Regions from separate parts of the Actinoplanes sp. NPDC049681 genome, predicted to be linked through region 2. Evidence: riboswitches for the same ligand, from Rfam matches in the RefSeq annotation. Region 2 holds a riboswitch; the other holds the start of a gene.
The links. A riboswitch is a leader RNA that binds a small molecule or an ion and turns the genes downstream of it on or off. The one in region 2 is predicted to bind thiamine pyrophosphate.

Region 1: linked by a shared signal. The riboswitch ahead of thiE (thiamine phosphate synthase) and the one ahead of ACIBO8_RS05900 (ECF transporter S component) in region 2 are both predicted to bind thiamine pyrophosphate.

Annotation. Positions count from the first base shown of each region.
Region 1 covers NZ_JBITLP010000003.1:334,401-341,593, forward strand. The annotation lists gene ACIBO8_RS11440 (hypothetical protein) at 1-652, opposite strand, end outside; gene ACIBO8_RS11445 (class I SAM-dependent methyltransferase) at 749-1,372, shown strand; gene ACIBO8_RS11450 (ABC-F family ATP-binding cassette domain-containing protein) at 1,404-3,059, shown strand; TPP riboswitch at 3,105-3,216, shown strand; gene thiE (thiamine phosphate synthase) at 3,210-3,854, shown strand; gene thiO (glycine oxidase ThiO) at 3,851-4,879, shown strand; gene thiS (sulfur carrier protein ThiS) at 4,876-5,076, shown strand; gene ACIBO8_RS11470 (thiazole synthase) at 5,078-5,827, shown strand; gene ACIBO8_RS11475 (thiamine phosphate synthase) at 5,821-6,465, shown strand; gene thiD (bifunctional hydroxymethylpyrimidine kinase/phosphomethylpyrimidine kinase) at 6,462-7,193, shown strand, end outside.
Region 2 covers NZ_JBITLP010000002.1:121,156-128,348, reverse strand. The annotation lists gene ACIBO8_RS05940 (metal ABC transporter substrate-binding protein) at 1-134, shown strand, start outside; gene ACIBO8_RS05935 (metal ABC transporter ATP-binding protein) at 131-910, shown strand; gene ACIBO8_RS05930 (metal ABC transporter permease) at 911-1,795, shown strand; gene ACIBO8_RS05925 (ArsR/SmtB family transcription factor) at 1,866-2,183, shown strand; gene ACIBO8_RS05920 (Fur family transcriptional regulator) at 2,180-2,587, shown strand; gene ACIBO8_RS05915 (hypothetical protein) at 2,618-3,223, shown strand; gene ACIBO8_RS05910 (DUF6328 family protein) at 3,201-3,746, opposite strand; gene ACIBO8_RS05905 (alpha/beta fold hydrolase) at 3,800-4,615, opposite strand; TPP riboswitch at 4,758-4,862, shown strand; gene ACIBO8_RS05900 (ECF transporter S component) at 4,931-5,515, shown strand; gene ACIBO8_RS05895 (ABC transporter ATP-binding protein) at 5,517-6,920, shown strand; gene ACIBO8_RS05890 (energy-coupling factor transporter transmembrane component T family protein) at 6,917-7,193, shown strand, end outside.

The DNA.
Region 1 (7,193 bases), on a different contig from region 2:
TCAGCACACCGCCGACGTCGCCGGTGGTGGCGACGCCGCAGTCGGTGTCGGTGTGGGTCATGGTGACCCGGTAGGGCGCGCTGCCGGCCGCGAGCCGGATCTCGGGGGTGCCGAAGACCTCCCCCCGCGTGAGCGGGGCGGTGTCCACGTCGCGGGAGCTGATCGCCTCCGCCGCGATCCCGGGCGACGCCGACGAGCCGTCGACCGGCCCCCGGCTCTCCTCGGCGATCACGAAGAACAGGGTGAGCACGACGATCGACGTCATGATGAGCGCGCCGAGGCCGCTCAGCAGCAGCTGCAGCGCCTGCTGCGGCTGAGCCAGGGGGTGCAGCGGGCCGCCGGGGCGACGGGGGACCCCGCGCACCACGGCGCGCGGCCACAGGCGCTGCGTGGTCTCGTCCTGGGGCCGGACCCGGGCGGCCGCCGCGGAGCGGGCCGTCACGAGAAGCCGGTCCGCGAGCGAGGGCCGGGCAGGGTTCGCCCGGCGCCGGGGTGCATGCCTCTCGGGGGTCCGCATCCGGGGGATCACGACGGCCGCCCGGTGCGGGCGGCGGTGCTGGGCCGGGGCGGTCACCCGTACGAGGGCTTGGATCGCGAGTCCGCTCCCCGGATTCGCACGATGGGCGGAGCGGGAGTGGGAGTCGCGGAGCATGGATGCCACGGTAGGAGCGCACCGTGATCGATGAACGCACAGATTGTGCGGCACCCCGGTGGGCCGGGCCTCGTTGCGCGGCGGGAGACTGACGGGGTGAGCGCCGACCATTACTTCACTGCCGAGCCGGCCGGCCCCGAGACCCGTGGGCGGATCGAGTTCTCCGCGGCCGGGCGCGCGTACGACCTGGCGGTCGCGCGCGGGGTCTTCTCCGCCGGGCGGCTCGACCCGGGCACCGCGGTGCTGTTGCGCAAGGCCGACCTGCCGACGGCGGCGACCACGGGCACCCTGCTCGACCTGGGCTGCGGGTACGGCCCGATCGCCTGCGTGCTCGCCAGCGAGGCACCCGCCGCCACGGTGTACGCGATCGACGTCAACTCGCGGGCCCGGGACCTGACGGCCGAGAACGCGGCGGCGCTCGGACTGGCCGGCCGGATCCGGGTCTGCGCGCCCGACGAGGTGCCCGACGGCGTGGCGTTCGACGAGATCTGGAGCAACCCGCCCACCCACGTCGGCAAGGCCGAGCTGCACGCGCTGATGGACCGCTGGCTGGCCCGGCTGACGCCCGCCGGCGTGGCGTGGCTGGTCATCAACCGCAACCTGGGCGGTGACTCCCTGCACTCCTGGCTGACCGACCGGGACTGGGACGTGCAGCGTACGGCCAGCCAGCGCGGCTTCCGCGTGCTGAGGGTGACGCGGGGACGCGCAAAAACCGACTGACCCACGCCGCTTCCTCGGGGAGGATGGCCGCGTGGGTTACGTGGATGTCGCCGGGGTCGGGTTTGTGCTGCCGGACGGACGGGAGCTCTTCTCCGACGTCTCCTTCCGGGTCGGCGAGGGCGCGAAGGTGGCGCTCGTCGGGCCGAACGGCGCCGGCAAGACCACGCTGCTGCGGATGGTCGCCGGTGATCTCGCCGTACCGGTCGGTACGGTGGCGCGCTCCGGCGGGCTCGGCGTCATGCGCCAGTTCATCGGGATGATCGGCGACGACCGTACCCTTGCAGATCTTGCCTTGTCCCTGGTGGCCCCCGAGCTGCGGACGGCCGGCGAAGCCATGGCCGACGCCGACGCCGCGTTGCGGTCCGCGCCCGACTCGGAGAAGGCGCAGCTGCGGTTCGCCAACGCGCTGACCGGGTGGGGCGAGGCCGGCGGCTACGACGCCGAGGTCCTCTTCGACACGGTCGCCGTCTCGATCCTCGGCAAGCCGTGGGAGGAGGTACGCACCCGCCCGGTGCGCACGCTCTCCGGCGGCCAGCAGAAGCGGTTCGCGCTCGACCTGCTGCTGCGCGGCGGCGACGAGGTGCTGCTCCTCGACGAGCCGGACAACTTCCTCGACGTGCCCGGCAAGCGGTGGCTGGAGGCACGGCTGCGGGATTCGCCCAAGTCGGTGCTCTACGTCTCGCACGACCGGGAGCTGCTGGCGCAGACCGCGACCCGGGTGGTGGCGGTCGAGGGCGGTGGTGCGTGGACCCATCCCGCCGGGTTCGCCTCCTGGCACGAGGCACGCGCCAACCGTCACGAGCGGCTGCTGGAGCTGCGGCGCCGCTGGGACGAGGAGCACGAGAAGCTGCGCGAGCTGGTGTTCACCCTGAAGCAGAAGGCGACGTTCAACGACGGGCTGGCGTCGCGCTACCAGGCCGCCCAGACGCGGCTGCGCAAGTTCGAGGAGGCCGGTCCGCCGCCGCTGCCGCCGAAGGAACAGTCGCTGCGGATGAACCTGCGCGGTGGGCGTACCGGAAAACGGGCCGTTGTCTGCACGGAGCTGGAGCTGGAGGACCTGACCTTCCCCTTCGACCTGGAGATCTGGTACGGCGACCGCGTCGCCGTCCTGGGCGCGAACGGCACCGGCAAGTCGCATTTCCTGCGGCTGCTGGCGGCCGGCGGCACCGCCCCGGAGGCCGACAACAAGCCGGTCGACGGCGCGCCGCTCGCCCACGTGGCGCACAGCGGCACGGCTCGTCTCGGTGCCCGGGTGCGGCCGGGGCACTTCTCGCAGACCCACGACCGGCCCGAACTGCTCGACCGCACGCTGGTCGAGATCCTGTGGCGCGGCGACGACCACCGGTCCGGAATGGATCGGGCGGGGGCGATGAAGGCGCTCAACCGCTACGAGCTGGCTGCGCAGGGTGATCAGCGGTTCGGCACGCTCTCGGGCGGCCAGCAGGCGCGTTTCCTGGTGCTGCTGCTGGAGTTGTCGGGCGCGACGGTGCTGCTGCTGGACGAGCCGACGGACAACCTGGACCTGGCGTCGGCGGAGGCGCTCGAGGAGGGGCTGAAGGCGTTCGAGGGCACGGTGATAGCCGTCACCCACGACCGCTGGTTCACTCGCGGCTTCGACCGGTTCGTGCTCTTCCAGGGGGACGGCGAGGTCGTGGAGACGCCGGAGCCGGTCTGGGACGTCCGCTGACGGGGGTTTACGCGGACGGCGGCGCGGCGCTAGTGTCGGCGTCGGAACCAACCCCACGGGAGTCCGGTGCACCGGGCTGAGAGGGGGGCTGACGCGGCCCCCGACCGTCGAACCTGATCCGGGTCATGCCGGCGCAGGGAGGAGTGCGTTGTGGACCCTGCTTTCCCGTGTCTGCATGTCATCACCGATGCCCGGTCCGGGCGTGATCCGATCGCCGTCGTGGCCGCCGCGGTGGCCGCCGCGCAGCGATCAGGAGCCGCCGACCGGCTGGCGATCCAGGTCCGCGTCGAGGACGACGTCACCGACCGGATCTTCTTCGAGCTGGCGACCGAGACCGTCGCCCGGTGCCGTCCCGCCGGCGTGCGATGCCTGATCAACGATCGGTTGCACGTCGCGCTGGCGGTGGACGCCGACGGGGCGCATGTCGGCGCCGACGACCTGCCGGTGGCGGCCGCACGTAAGGTGCTCGGCGACCGCGGCGTGCTCGGGGCCACGTGCCGGGACCCTGCAGCGGCGCGGGCGGCGATCGCTGCCGGCGCCACGTATCTGGGTGTCGGGCCCGCTTTCGCGACCGTGACGAAGCCCGGCCTGCCAGCGCCGTTGGGGCCCGCGCGGATCGGCGAGGTGGCGAGGGCTGTGCCCGGCGTACCGGTCGTGGCGATCGGCGGCGTCACTGTGGACAGTGCCGCCGAGCTGGTCCGGGCCGGCGCGACCGGCGTGGCCGTGGTGGGTGCCGTCGCGAACGCCGCGGACCCCGGGGAGGCCGTCGAGCGGCTGCTGAAGGTCCTGCCGTGACGGACCTGACCGTGGTGGGCGGCGGGATCATCGGTCTCGCCGTCGCGTGGCGCTGCCGGCAACGGGGGATGCGGGTCACCGTGCACGACGGCGGGGCGGACGACGCCGCCTGGTACGCGGCCGCCGGCATGCTGGCCCCCGTGGCCGAGGCGGCGTTCGGGCAGGAGGCCCTCACCGCCCTCATGATCGAATCGGCTTCCCGGTGGCCCGGCTTCGTCGCCGGCCTGCACGAGGAGACCGGCCTGGACGTGGGCTTCGATCCCCGGGGCTCGCTGGCCGTGGCGCTGACCGGCGATGATCTGGCCGAGGCTCAGCGGATGTGGGCGTACCGGGAGCAGCACGACCTCAAGGTGCGCCGCTTGCTGCCCAGCGCCGTCCGCGAGCTGGAACCCGCCCTGTCCCCGCGGCTGCGCGGCGGGGCGTACGTCCCCGACGATCTCCAGGTGGACCCGCGGCGCGTGGTCGCCGCGCTGCGGGCCGCCCTCGGCGACGCGGTGGTGCCGGGGAAGGTCACCGAGCTCCCGCCGGGGCCGGTGGTGGTGGCGGCCGGCACCGGAACCGCCGCGCTGACCGGACTGCCGGTACGCCCGGTGAAGGGGCTGGTGCTGCGCCTGCGCGGGGAACCGGGCCTGCTGCAGCACGTGGTGGTCGGGTACGCGGACGGACGCCACGTCTACCTCGTCCCCCGCGCGGACGGCGAGGTGGTCGTCGGCGCGACCCAGGAGGAACGCGCCGACTTCGCGGTGACCGCGGGTGCCGTCCTCGAGCTGCTGCGTGCCGCCACCGACATCGTGCCCGAGCTGGGCGAGCTGACTTTGAGCGAGACCGTCGTGCGGCACCGGCCGTCCACCCCGGACAACGCGCCGCTGCTCGGCCGCCTGCGCGACGACGTCTACGTCGCGGCCGGTCACCACCGTAACGGCGTGCTGCTCGCGCCCGTCACCGCCGATCTCATCGCCGACCTGGTGTTCACGGGCCGGCACGATCCGTTGCTCGAAGCGTTCGCGCCCGGGAGGTTCGCATGAGGGTCACCGTCAACGGCGCCGGCCGCACCATCGACGCCGGCAGCACCGTCGAGCGGCTGGTCGCCGCCGTCACGGAGGCGCGGCGTGGCGTCGCGGTGGCCGTGAACGGCGAGGTCGTGCCCCGCTCCGCCTGGCCGGGCGCGCAGTTGTCCGAGGGTGACCGCGTCGAGGTCCTCACCGCCGCCCAGGGTGGTTGACGTGGAGGATCTTCTCGGGGGGACGCGGCTCATCCTCGGCACCGGCGGAGCGGAGAGTCTGGCCGCGCTGGAGGCGGCGATCGTGGCCTCCGGCACGCAGATGGTGACCGTCGCGCTGCGCCGGGTCGACGCGGCCGGGCCGGGCCTGCTGCCGCTGCTCGACCGGTTGGGCATGCGAGTGCTGCCGAACACTGCCGGGTGCTACACCGCCACGGACGCCGTCAAAGCGGCGCACCTCGCCCGGGACGCGTTCGAGACAGACCTGATCAAACTCGAGGTGATCGGGGACGAGCGGACGCTGCTACCGGACGGCGTGGAGCTGCTCCGGGCGGCGGAGACGCTGGTCGGCGACGGGTTCCGGGTACTGCCGTACACCAGCGACGATCCGATCCTGGCGCGTCGGCTGGCCGACATCGGCTGCGCGGCGGTCATGCCGGCGGGCGCGCCGATCGGGTCCGGCCTGGGCATCAGCAATCCCCATCACATCCAGCTGATCCGCGACAGTGTCGACGTACCGGTGATCCTCGACGCCGGTATCGGCACCGCCTCGGACGCGGCGCTGGCGATGGAGCTGGGCTGCGACGCCGTGCTCATCGCCTCGGCGGTGACGCGGGCGGCGGACCCGGCGCGGATGGCGGCGGCCATGCGGCATGCCGTGGAGGCCGGCCGCCTCGCCGCGGGTGCCGGCCGGATCCCCAAGCGCTACCACGCCCTCGCATCCACCTCGGACGACGGCTTGCCGGCATGGTGATCCCGACGGGCGTCGTCGTGCTCACGGACCGCCGGCTCGCCGCCGGGCCGCTGGTCGAGGTGGTCCGGGCCGCGGTCCGCGGCGGCGCGTCGTGGGTCGTCCTGCGGGAGAAGGATCTTTCGTACGGGCACCGCTCGGCACTCGCCTCAGAGCTGCGAGCGGTGGCGCCGGTGATCGTCGCCGGTCCGGATCCGTTGGGTGGCCGAGCGGTTCATCTGTCCGCTGTGGATAACCTGCCGCCGGATATGGATCTAGTGGGACGCTCGTGGCATGGCACGGAACCGCTGTCCGATGAGGACTACGTCACGCTTTCGCCGATCTTCGCTACGGCGTCGAAGCCCGGGTACGGCCCGGCGCTGGGCGTTTCGCGCGCCGCCGAGCTGGTGGAGTCCGCCGGCTCGTCCGGCCGCGAGACCCGGCGGGCGGGGTTTCGGCATCGCCGGCCCAGCACCATGGCCGGCGGCGACCCGGGCGCCGTGAGGCGGCCGTGGCTGGCGCTGGGCGGGATCGACTCGCCGGAGCGGGCGTCGGCGTGCGTGCGGGCGGGGGCGGCCGGCGTGGCGGTGATGGGAGCGATCATGCGGTCGGACGATCCGGAGAGGACGACGCGGATGCTGGTCGAGGCGGTGGCTTCGTGACCCCGGCGGTCGTGTTGACCATCGCGGGGTCGGATTCCGGTGGTGGGGCGGGGATCCAGGCCGATCTCAAGACGTTCGCGGCGCTGGGGACGTACGGGGTTTCCGTGGTCACGGCGATCACCGCGCAGAACACGCTCGGCGTCACCGCGATCCATTCGGTGCCGGCGGACATCGTGGCGGCCCAGCTGGACGCCGTCCTCGACGACTTCGAGGTGGCGGCGGTCAAGGTCGGCATGGTGGGCGATCCGGCGGTCGCCGCGGTGCTCGCCGCCCGGGCTCCGGAGCTGCCGAACCTGGTGGTGGATCCCGTGCTCGTCGCCACCAGTGGCAGCCGGTTGTCCGGTGTTGCGGCTGTCGCGCCGCTGATCCCGTACCCGAGGGTTCTGACGCCGAACCGGCACGAAGCCGGCGCCCTCCTCGAGGCCCGGGTCGAGACGGCCGAGGAGATGGCCCGAGCGGCGGCCGCGCTGGTCGCGCGGGGGCCCGAGGCGGTAGTGGTCACCGGCAGTGAGCTGGCCGTGGATGTGCTGCACACCGGCGGCCGCACCGAGATGGTGCGGGGCGAGCCGGTGCCCACGGCCAACAACCACGGGTCCGGCTGCACGTTCTCGTCCGCGATCGCCGCGCGGCTGGCGCTCGGCGACGACATCGCGGCGGCGGTCGGGAACGCCAAGTCCTACGTGGCGCGGGCGCTGGCGGGCGGCCGCGACTGGAAGCTCGGAGCGGGG
Region 2 (7,193 bases):
TCGCCCGCGAGGTCGGCGCCCGGACAGCCGTACTGGACCCGCTCGAAGGCGTGAGCGAGCCCGGCGCCGACTACTTCTCGGTCATGCGCGCCAACCTGACCGCCCTCACCACCGCCCTGGAGTGTGCCGCGTGACCGCCGTCGCAGTTCGCCACGCCGCCGTCGCGTACAGCGGCCGCACAGTCCTGCGCGACGTCACGCTCGAGGTCGGCACCGGGCAGGTCGTCGCGATCCTCGGTGCCAACGGCTCCGGCAAGTCGACCCTGGTCCGCACGGTCCTCGGCCTGGTCCCGCTGGCATCCGGCGAGATCGACCTCTTCGGTACGCCGCAGCGCCGCTTCCGCCAATGGGCCCGGATCGGCTACGTCCCGCAGCGGATGGGCGCGGGCAGCGGCGTGCCGGCCACCGTCGGCGAGGTGGTGGCCTCGGGGCGGCTCGCCCGCCGCGGCATCTTCCGGCCGCCGGGCGCCGCCGACCGGGCCGCGGTCCGCGCCGCGCTGGAGGACGTCGGGCTGCTCGACCGGATCGCCGACCCGGTCGCCACCCTCTCCGGCGGACAGCAGCAGCGCACGCTCATCGCCCGCGCCCTGGCCGGACGCCCGGACCTGCTGGTGCTCGACGAGCCGACCGCCGGTGTCGACGCGGCGAGCCAGGACGCGTTCGCGGCCGCCCTGAGCCGCTTCGGCGCGGACGGCGGCACGATCCTGCTGGTGGCACACGAGCTCGGCCCGCTGGAGCCGCTCATCGACAAGGCCGTCGTCGTGCACGACGGGCGGATCGCGTACGAGGGAGCGGTCCCCGAGCCGGCCGGCCACCACGCCGAACCGGGACACGACCACGTCCACCCGCACGCACAGCCGGAACCACCCGGCATCTGCGTCGCCCCCACGGATCGGATGCCGGCGAATTAGATGGACCTCTTTCAGCACGACTTCATGCTCCGGGCGCTCGTCGGCGCGCTGGTGATCGGGCTGGCCGCCCCGGCGCTCGGCATCTATCTCGTGCAGCGCCGGCTGTCGCTGATCGGCGACGGCATCGGTCACGTCGCGCTGACCGGCGTCGGCGTGGGGCTGCTGCTGCACCGCTCCCCCGTCATCACCGCGGTCGTGGTGTCGGTGCTCGGTGCCATCGCCGTGGAGCTGGTGCGCGAGCGTGGGCGTACCTCCGGCGATCTGGCCCTTGCCCTGCTCTTCTACGGCGGCATCGCGGGCGGTGTGGTGCTCGTCGGCCTGTCGAAGGACAGCGGGAACGCCAACCTCATGCAGTTCCTGTTCGGCTCGCTGATCACCACGTCCCGGCAGGACCTGACGGTCATCGCCATCCTCGGCGTCGCCGTGCTCGCCGCGATGCTGGGGCTGCGGCCGGCCCTGTTCGCCGTCTGCAACGACGAGGAGTACGCGAAGGTCTCCGGGCTTCCCGTGCGTACCCTCAACCTCCTGATGGCCGCGACCACGGCCGTGACCGTCACGATCGCCATGCGCACCGTCGGCCTGTTGCTCGTCAGCGCGCTGATGGTGGTTCCCGTGGCCGCGGCTCAGCAGGTCACGCGCGGTTTCCGGGGCACGATGGCGACGGCGATGGGCATCGGGATCACCGCCGCGGCGGCCGGGGTGTGGGTGGCCGGGGAGGCCGGCACCGCACCCGGCGCGACCATCGTCATCCTGGCGATCGCCGCGTTCCTGGGCCTGGCCGTCGGTGCCTCCGTCTGGCGGACACTGCGCGGACGCATCGGCGCCGAGCGACCCGGCGACCGCGCGGAGCCCCCGGACGTCGTGCTGGAGGAGGTCACGTCTTGAGCGCAGCGGTGAGGCTACGACCGGGACCACGACGGTGGATGAGCGCCGATCCGCGGAGCGGAGGCTGGCATTGAGTGCGGATGCCGTGCCGGGGCAGACGGCCGGTTATGAGGCGTACGAGGGGGCGGCCGAGCTGCTGCGGGCCCTCTCCGCGCCGATCCGCGTGGCGATCGTCGCGGAGCTGGGCGGCGGCGAGCGCTGCGTGCACGAGCTGGTCGAGAAGCTGGGCGCGCCCCAGCCGCTGGTCTCCCAGCATCTGCGGGTGCTGCGCGGCGCCGGGGTGGTCCGGGGCGCTCGCAGTGGACGCGAGATCGCATACTCACTCGTGGACGAACACGTCGCCCACATCGTCGCCGACGCCGTCAGCCACTCGAGGGAGGTTTCATGACCGACGAAGGAACGATCGTCCGCAACACCCGGCAGCGTACGGCGGTCCGCGACCTCCTCGCCGACTGCGAGGGCTTCCACAGCGCCCAGGACCTGCACGCCATCCTGCGGGAACGCGGCGAGCGGGTCGGTCTGACCACGGTCTACCGCACGCTGCAGGGCCTGGCCGACGCGGGCGAGATCGACGTGATGCGGCCGCCCGGCGGGGAACACCTCTACCGCCGGTGCAGCCAGGGTCATCACCACCATCTCGTCTGCCGGTCCTGCGGGCGTACGGTCGAGGTGGAGGGTCCCGCGGTGGAGACGTGGGCGGAGCGCGTCGCCGGCAAGCACGGCTTCATCGACGTCTCGCACACCATGGAGATCTTCGGTACGTGCCCGGAGTGCGCAGCCAAGCGCGCCTGACCGCAGCGTGGGATCCTGTCGCGCGTGAAGATGTACGCCGACCGGCTGCCCACTGCCGTACGCCAGCTGCTCACCGACATCCTCGTGGTGATCTGGGTCTACGCCTGGATCAGGGCCGGGATGTGGGTGCACGACACGGTCCAGAAGCTGGGCGTGCCGGGGCAGAAGCTCGAGGCGGCCGGCACCGGCATCGCCGGGAACCTTCAGGACATCGGCGGCCGGGTCGGCCGGGTGCCGCTGGTGGGCGACGAGCTCACGTCGCCGTTCTCCAGCGCGGCCGGCGCGGCGAACAATCTCGCCGAGGCGGGCCGGCAGCAGCAGGAGATCGTCGGCGATCTGGCGCTGACGCTGGCGCTGCTGATCGCCGCGGTGCCGCTGGCACTGGTGCTCTTCCTGTGGCTGCCGCTGCGGCTGCGCTGGATGCGCCGCGCCGGGGTCGCGGCCCGGGTACGCGACGAGCCGGCCGGCCGCGACCTGCTCGCATTGCGGGCGCTGGCGTCCCGCCCCCTGGACCAGTTGACGAAGCTGGGGCCGGACATCGCGCAGTCGTGGCGCAACGGCGACGCGGCCGCGGTCGACGCGCTCGCCGCGCTGGAGCTCAGGGACCTGGGTCTCAGGCCCGCGAAGGCACGTTAGGCTCGGCCGCCTCGTCGGCGAAGTCCTCGTCCTCCTCCTCGGCGTCCTCGTCCAGCCAGTTGCGCCGGGCGAACGGGATGGCGGCCCAGAACGTCACGAAGTACGCGCCGGTCACCACGGTCAGGACCACCGCCACCCAGAAGGTCAGCAGGTAGTCGGTGATCAGCAGGACGCTGCTCACCATGGAGATCAGCATGAAGGCGAGGCCGCCCGTCGCCATCCGGTGCGCGTAGCGGACGAGCTCCGGCTTGCGGCCCTGGCGGAACAGGGCGCGGTGGAACGCCACCGGCGAAATGATCATCGCGGTGGCGAAGGCCGCGGAGATGAGAGCGACGAGGTACGTGTCCTTCTGGAACGGCGTCACCTTCGGGAAACCGTTGCTGAAGGGCAGGGTGAGCAGGAAGGCGAACAGGATCTGCACGCCGGTCTGCGCGACGCGGAGCTCCTGCAGCAGGTCCGCGAAGTTGCGGTCCCAGCGCTGTTTCTCCGTCTCGTTCTTCATCCGGCGCTTCTCGGCGGCCATCCGGTGGTCTCCTCCCCGTCACCTGCGCGCCGCATTCCCGTAACGGCGGAGCGTCAAACGCCGATGCGCGCCAGGGTGACGTCGGCCAGCGCCTGCGGCGCCTCCTCCGGCACCCAGTGGCCGATGCCGCGCAAGGTGACCAGGCGGTAGTCGGCCGCGATCCAGCTCTCCGTCGCCAGCGCGGCCGGCTTGCCGACGACCGGGTCGCCGTCGCTCCAGACGTACGTCGTGGGCACGGTGATCTTGCCGACGTCCGCGAGCTGGCCGCGGGACAGCGCCCGGTACCAGTTCAGGGCCCCGGTGAGCCGCCCCGGCTCGGCCATCGCCCGGGCGTAGAGGGCGGCGCGGGGTCCGATCGCGCGCATCATCTGCCGCAGGACCGCGCCGTCGCGGGCGAGCAGCAGCCGCTCGGCGAAGGGCGCCCGGAAGATCCCCATGTACGCGAACCGCAGTTTCTGGGTCGGCTGGTTGTTCAGCGCCACGGCCAGGGCGCGCGGGTGCGGGACGGAGATCGCGGTGAGCGTACGGACGCGATCCGGGTGGCGGGCGGCGAGCAGCCACGCCACCTGGGCACCCCAGTCGTGGCCGACGACGTGCGCCCGGTCCACGCCGAGCGCGTCCAGGACGGCGACCGCGTCGGCCTCCGCCTCGGCCAGCCGGTAATCGGCGACCGGGGCCGGGCGCGCCCCCGGCGAGTAGCCGCGCTGATCCATCGCGTACGTCCGCAGCCCCGCCGCGTGCAGCCGCGGCAGGATCAGGTCGAACTCGCGATGGTCCTGCGGGAAGCCGTGCAGCAGGAGCACCGGGGCGCCGTCCTGCGGCCCGCCAGCGACCACGTCGAAGGTGAGCCCACGCGCCTTGACCTCCATGTGATGCCTCCCCAGCTGTTCCATACACCCGTCCGGTGTTAGCGTCATCGAAACACACACCATGTAATGAAATTTGTTCGCGACGGTGGAGATGCAGTGCATCGCCTCCGCGATCCGAGGGTCACGGTAGGTCGCGAACAAACTTCACCGACAGGGGAGCGCACAGCGCTGAGAGTGCGGTGGAAGCCGCAGACCCTCGAACCTGATCTGGGTAATGCCAGCGCAGGGAGCTCGGTCTTCTCCAGCCGCGCCACGTCCGGGCTTGCCTCGGTGCGTGGCGTGCGTCTCCTCCCGGTGCCTCTGGGAGGGATACATATGAAAAGCACGTACCGCTGGCGCACGATCGACATCGTGATCGCCTCGACCATCGCCGTGGCGTTCGGCGTCGTCTTCTGGGCCTGGAACATCCTCTGGGGCGCCACGGAAAGCGCGTTCAGCTTCTTCCCGCCCGCACAGACCCTGCTGTACGGCGTCTGGCTGATGCCCGCCGTGCTCGCCGGGTTGATCATCCGCAAGCCGGGCGCCTCGCTCTACACCGAGACCGTCGCCGCGATCATCTCCGCCCTGCTCGGCGCGCAGTGGGGCGCCATGGTCATCCCGCAGGGCCTGGTCCAGGGCCTGGGCGCCGAGCTGGCCTTCGCGCTGTTGCTCTACCGCTCGTGGAAGCTGCCGGCCGCCCTGCTCGCAGGGGCCCTCACCGGCCTCAGCGCCGCCCTGTTCGACTTCTTCGCCTGGAACGCCGCCTACGACCTGTGGGACTACCGGATCCCGTACGCGCTGCTCACGATCGTCAGCAGCACGATCGTCGCGGGTGCGGGCAGCTGGGCACTGACCCGGGCGCTGGCCCCGACGGGCGTCCTCGACCGGTTCGCGGCCGGCCGGGACCGGGCGCTGGTCTGACGTGGCGGAGGTCGTCCTGCGGGACTTCGGCTGGCGCCACGCGGGGCGCCGGTCGTGGGCGATCCGCGGCGTCGACCTGCACATCCGGCACGGCGAGCGGGTGCTCCTGCTCGGGCCCTCCGGGGCGGGCAAGAGCACCCTGCTCGCCGCGCTCGCCGGCCTGCTGCCCGAGGACTCCGGCGAGTCCGAGGGCACGGCCGAGATCGACGGGCTGGATCCGCGCAAGAGCCGCGAGGGAGTGGGCCTGCTGTTCCAGGACCCGCAGACCCAGCTGGTGATGGCCCGCAGCGGCGACGACGTCGCGTTCGGCCTCGAGAACCGGGGCGTACCGGCGGCCGAGATCTGGCCCCGGGTCAGCGACGCCCTCGACCGCGTCGGGTTCCCGTACCCGATCACCCGCCGGACCGATGCCCTCTCCGGCGGCGAGCAGCAACGCCTGGCCCTGGCCGGCGTCCTGGCCCTGCGCCCCGGCCTGCTGCTGCTCGACGAGCCGACCGCCAACCTGGACCCCGCGGGCGGCGACCTGGTGCGGGAGGCGATCGCCCGGGCCCACGACCGCGACACCACCCTCGTCCTCGTCGAGCACCGGGTGGAGCAGGCCCTGCCCCTGGTGGACCGGGTGGTGGTGCTCGCGCCGGGCGGCGGCATCGCCGCCGACGGCGCCCCCGAGGTCGTCTTCGCCGGTCACGGTCCGTCGCTGGCCGGGCAGGGGGTCTGGGTGCCGGGCTTCCCGCTGCCCCGCCATCCGGCCGTCGCGGCTCCGGCGGATTCCCTGGTACGCGCGGAAGCGGTCGCCGTGCGCCATCGCCTGCCCCGCGTGGACCTCGAAGCACGGGCGGGCGAGGCGCTCGCGGTAACCGGCCCGAACGGCGCCGGCAAGTCGACCCTGGCCCTCGTGCTGGGCGGGCTGCTCACCCCGACGTCGGGCCGGGTGACCGCGTTCGATGACCCCCGGCCCCCGCACCGCTGGCGCGCGGCGAAACTGACGCAACGGATCGGTTCCGTCTTCCAGAACCCGGAACACCAGTTCGTCACCTCCCGCGTCGCCGACGAACTCGCCCTGGGCCCGCGCCGCCTGGGCCGCCCCGCCGCCGAGATCCGGGCCATCGTGGACGATCTGCTGGGCCGGCTGCGGCTGACGGCTCTGGCCGGCGCCAACCCGTACACGCTCTCCGGTGGTGAGGCCCGCCGCCTCAGCGTGGCGACGGCCCTGGCCACCGCGCCCCGCCTGCTCGTCCTCGACGAGCCGACCTTCGGCCAGGACCGCGGCACCTGGATCGACCTGGTGGCCCTGCTGGCGCGGCTGCGCGACGAGGGGCACGGCATCGTGGCGGTAACCCACGACGACGCCTTCGTGGCCGCCGTCGCCGGGCGCGTCCACGAGCTGGCGCCGGTGCGGCGATGACCCTCGCCCTCGAGCCGGTCGCCGACCCGGCGGCCCCGCTGGCCCGGCGCAACCCGGTGGCGAAGCTGGGAGCGGCGCTGCTGTTCTCGCTGCCGCTGATCGCCACCCTCGACCCCCTGACGCCCGCCCTCGGCCTCGCGGTGGAACTGGCGCTGCTGCCGTTCTTCGGCGTCCGCTACCGCGTGCTCGCCCGGCGGGCCTGGCCGCTCACCCTCGCCGCGGGCGGCATCCTGGTCACGATGGTGCTGTTCGCCGCCGACCGCACCGGCTCCC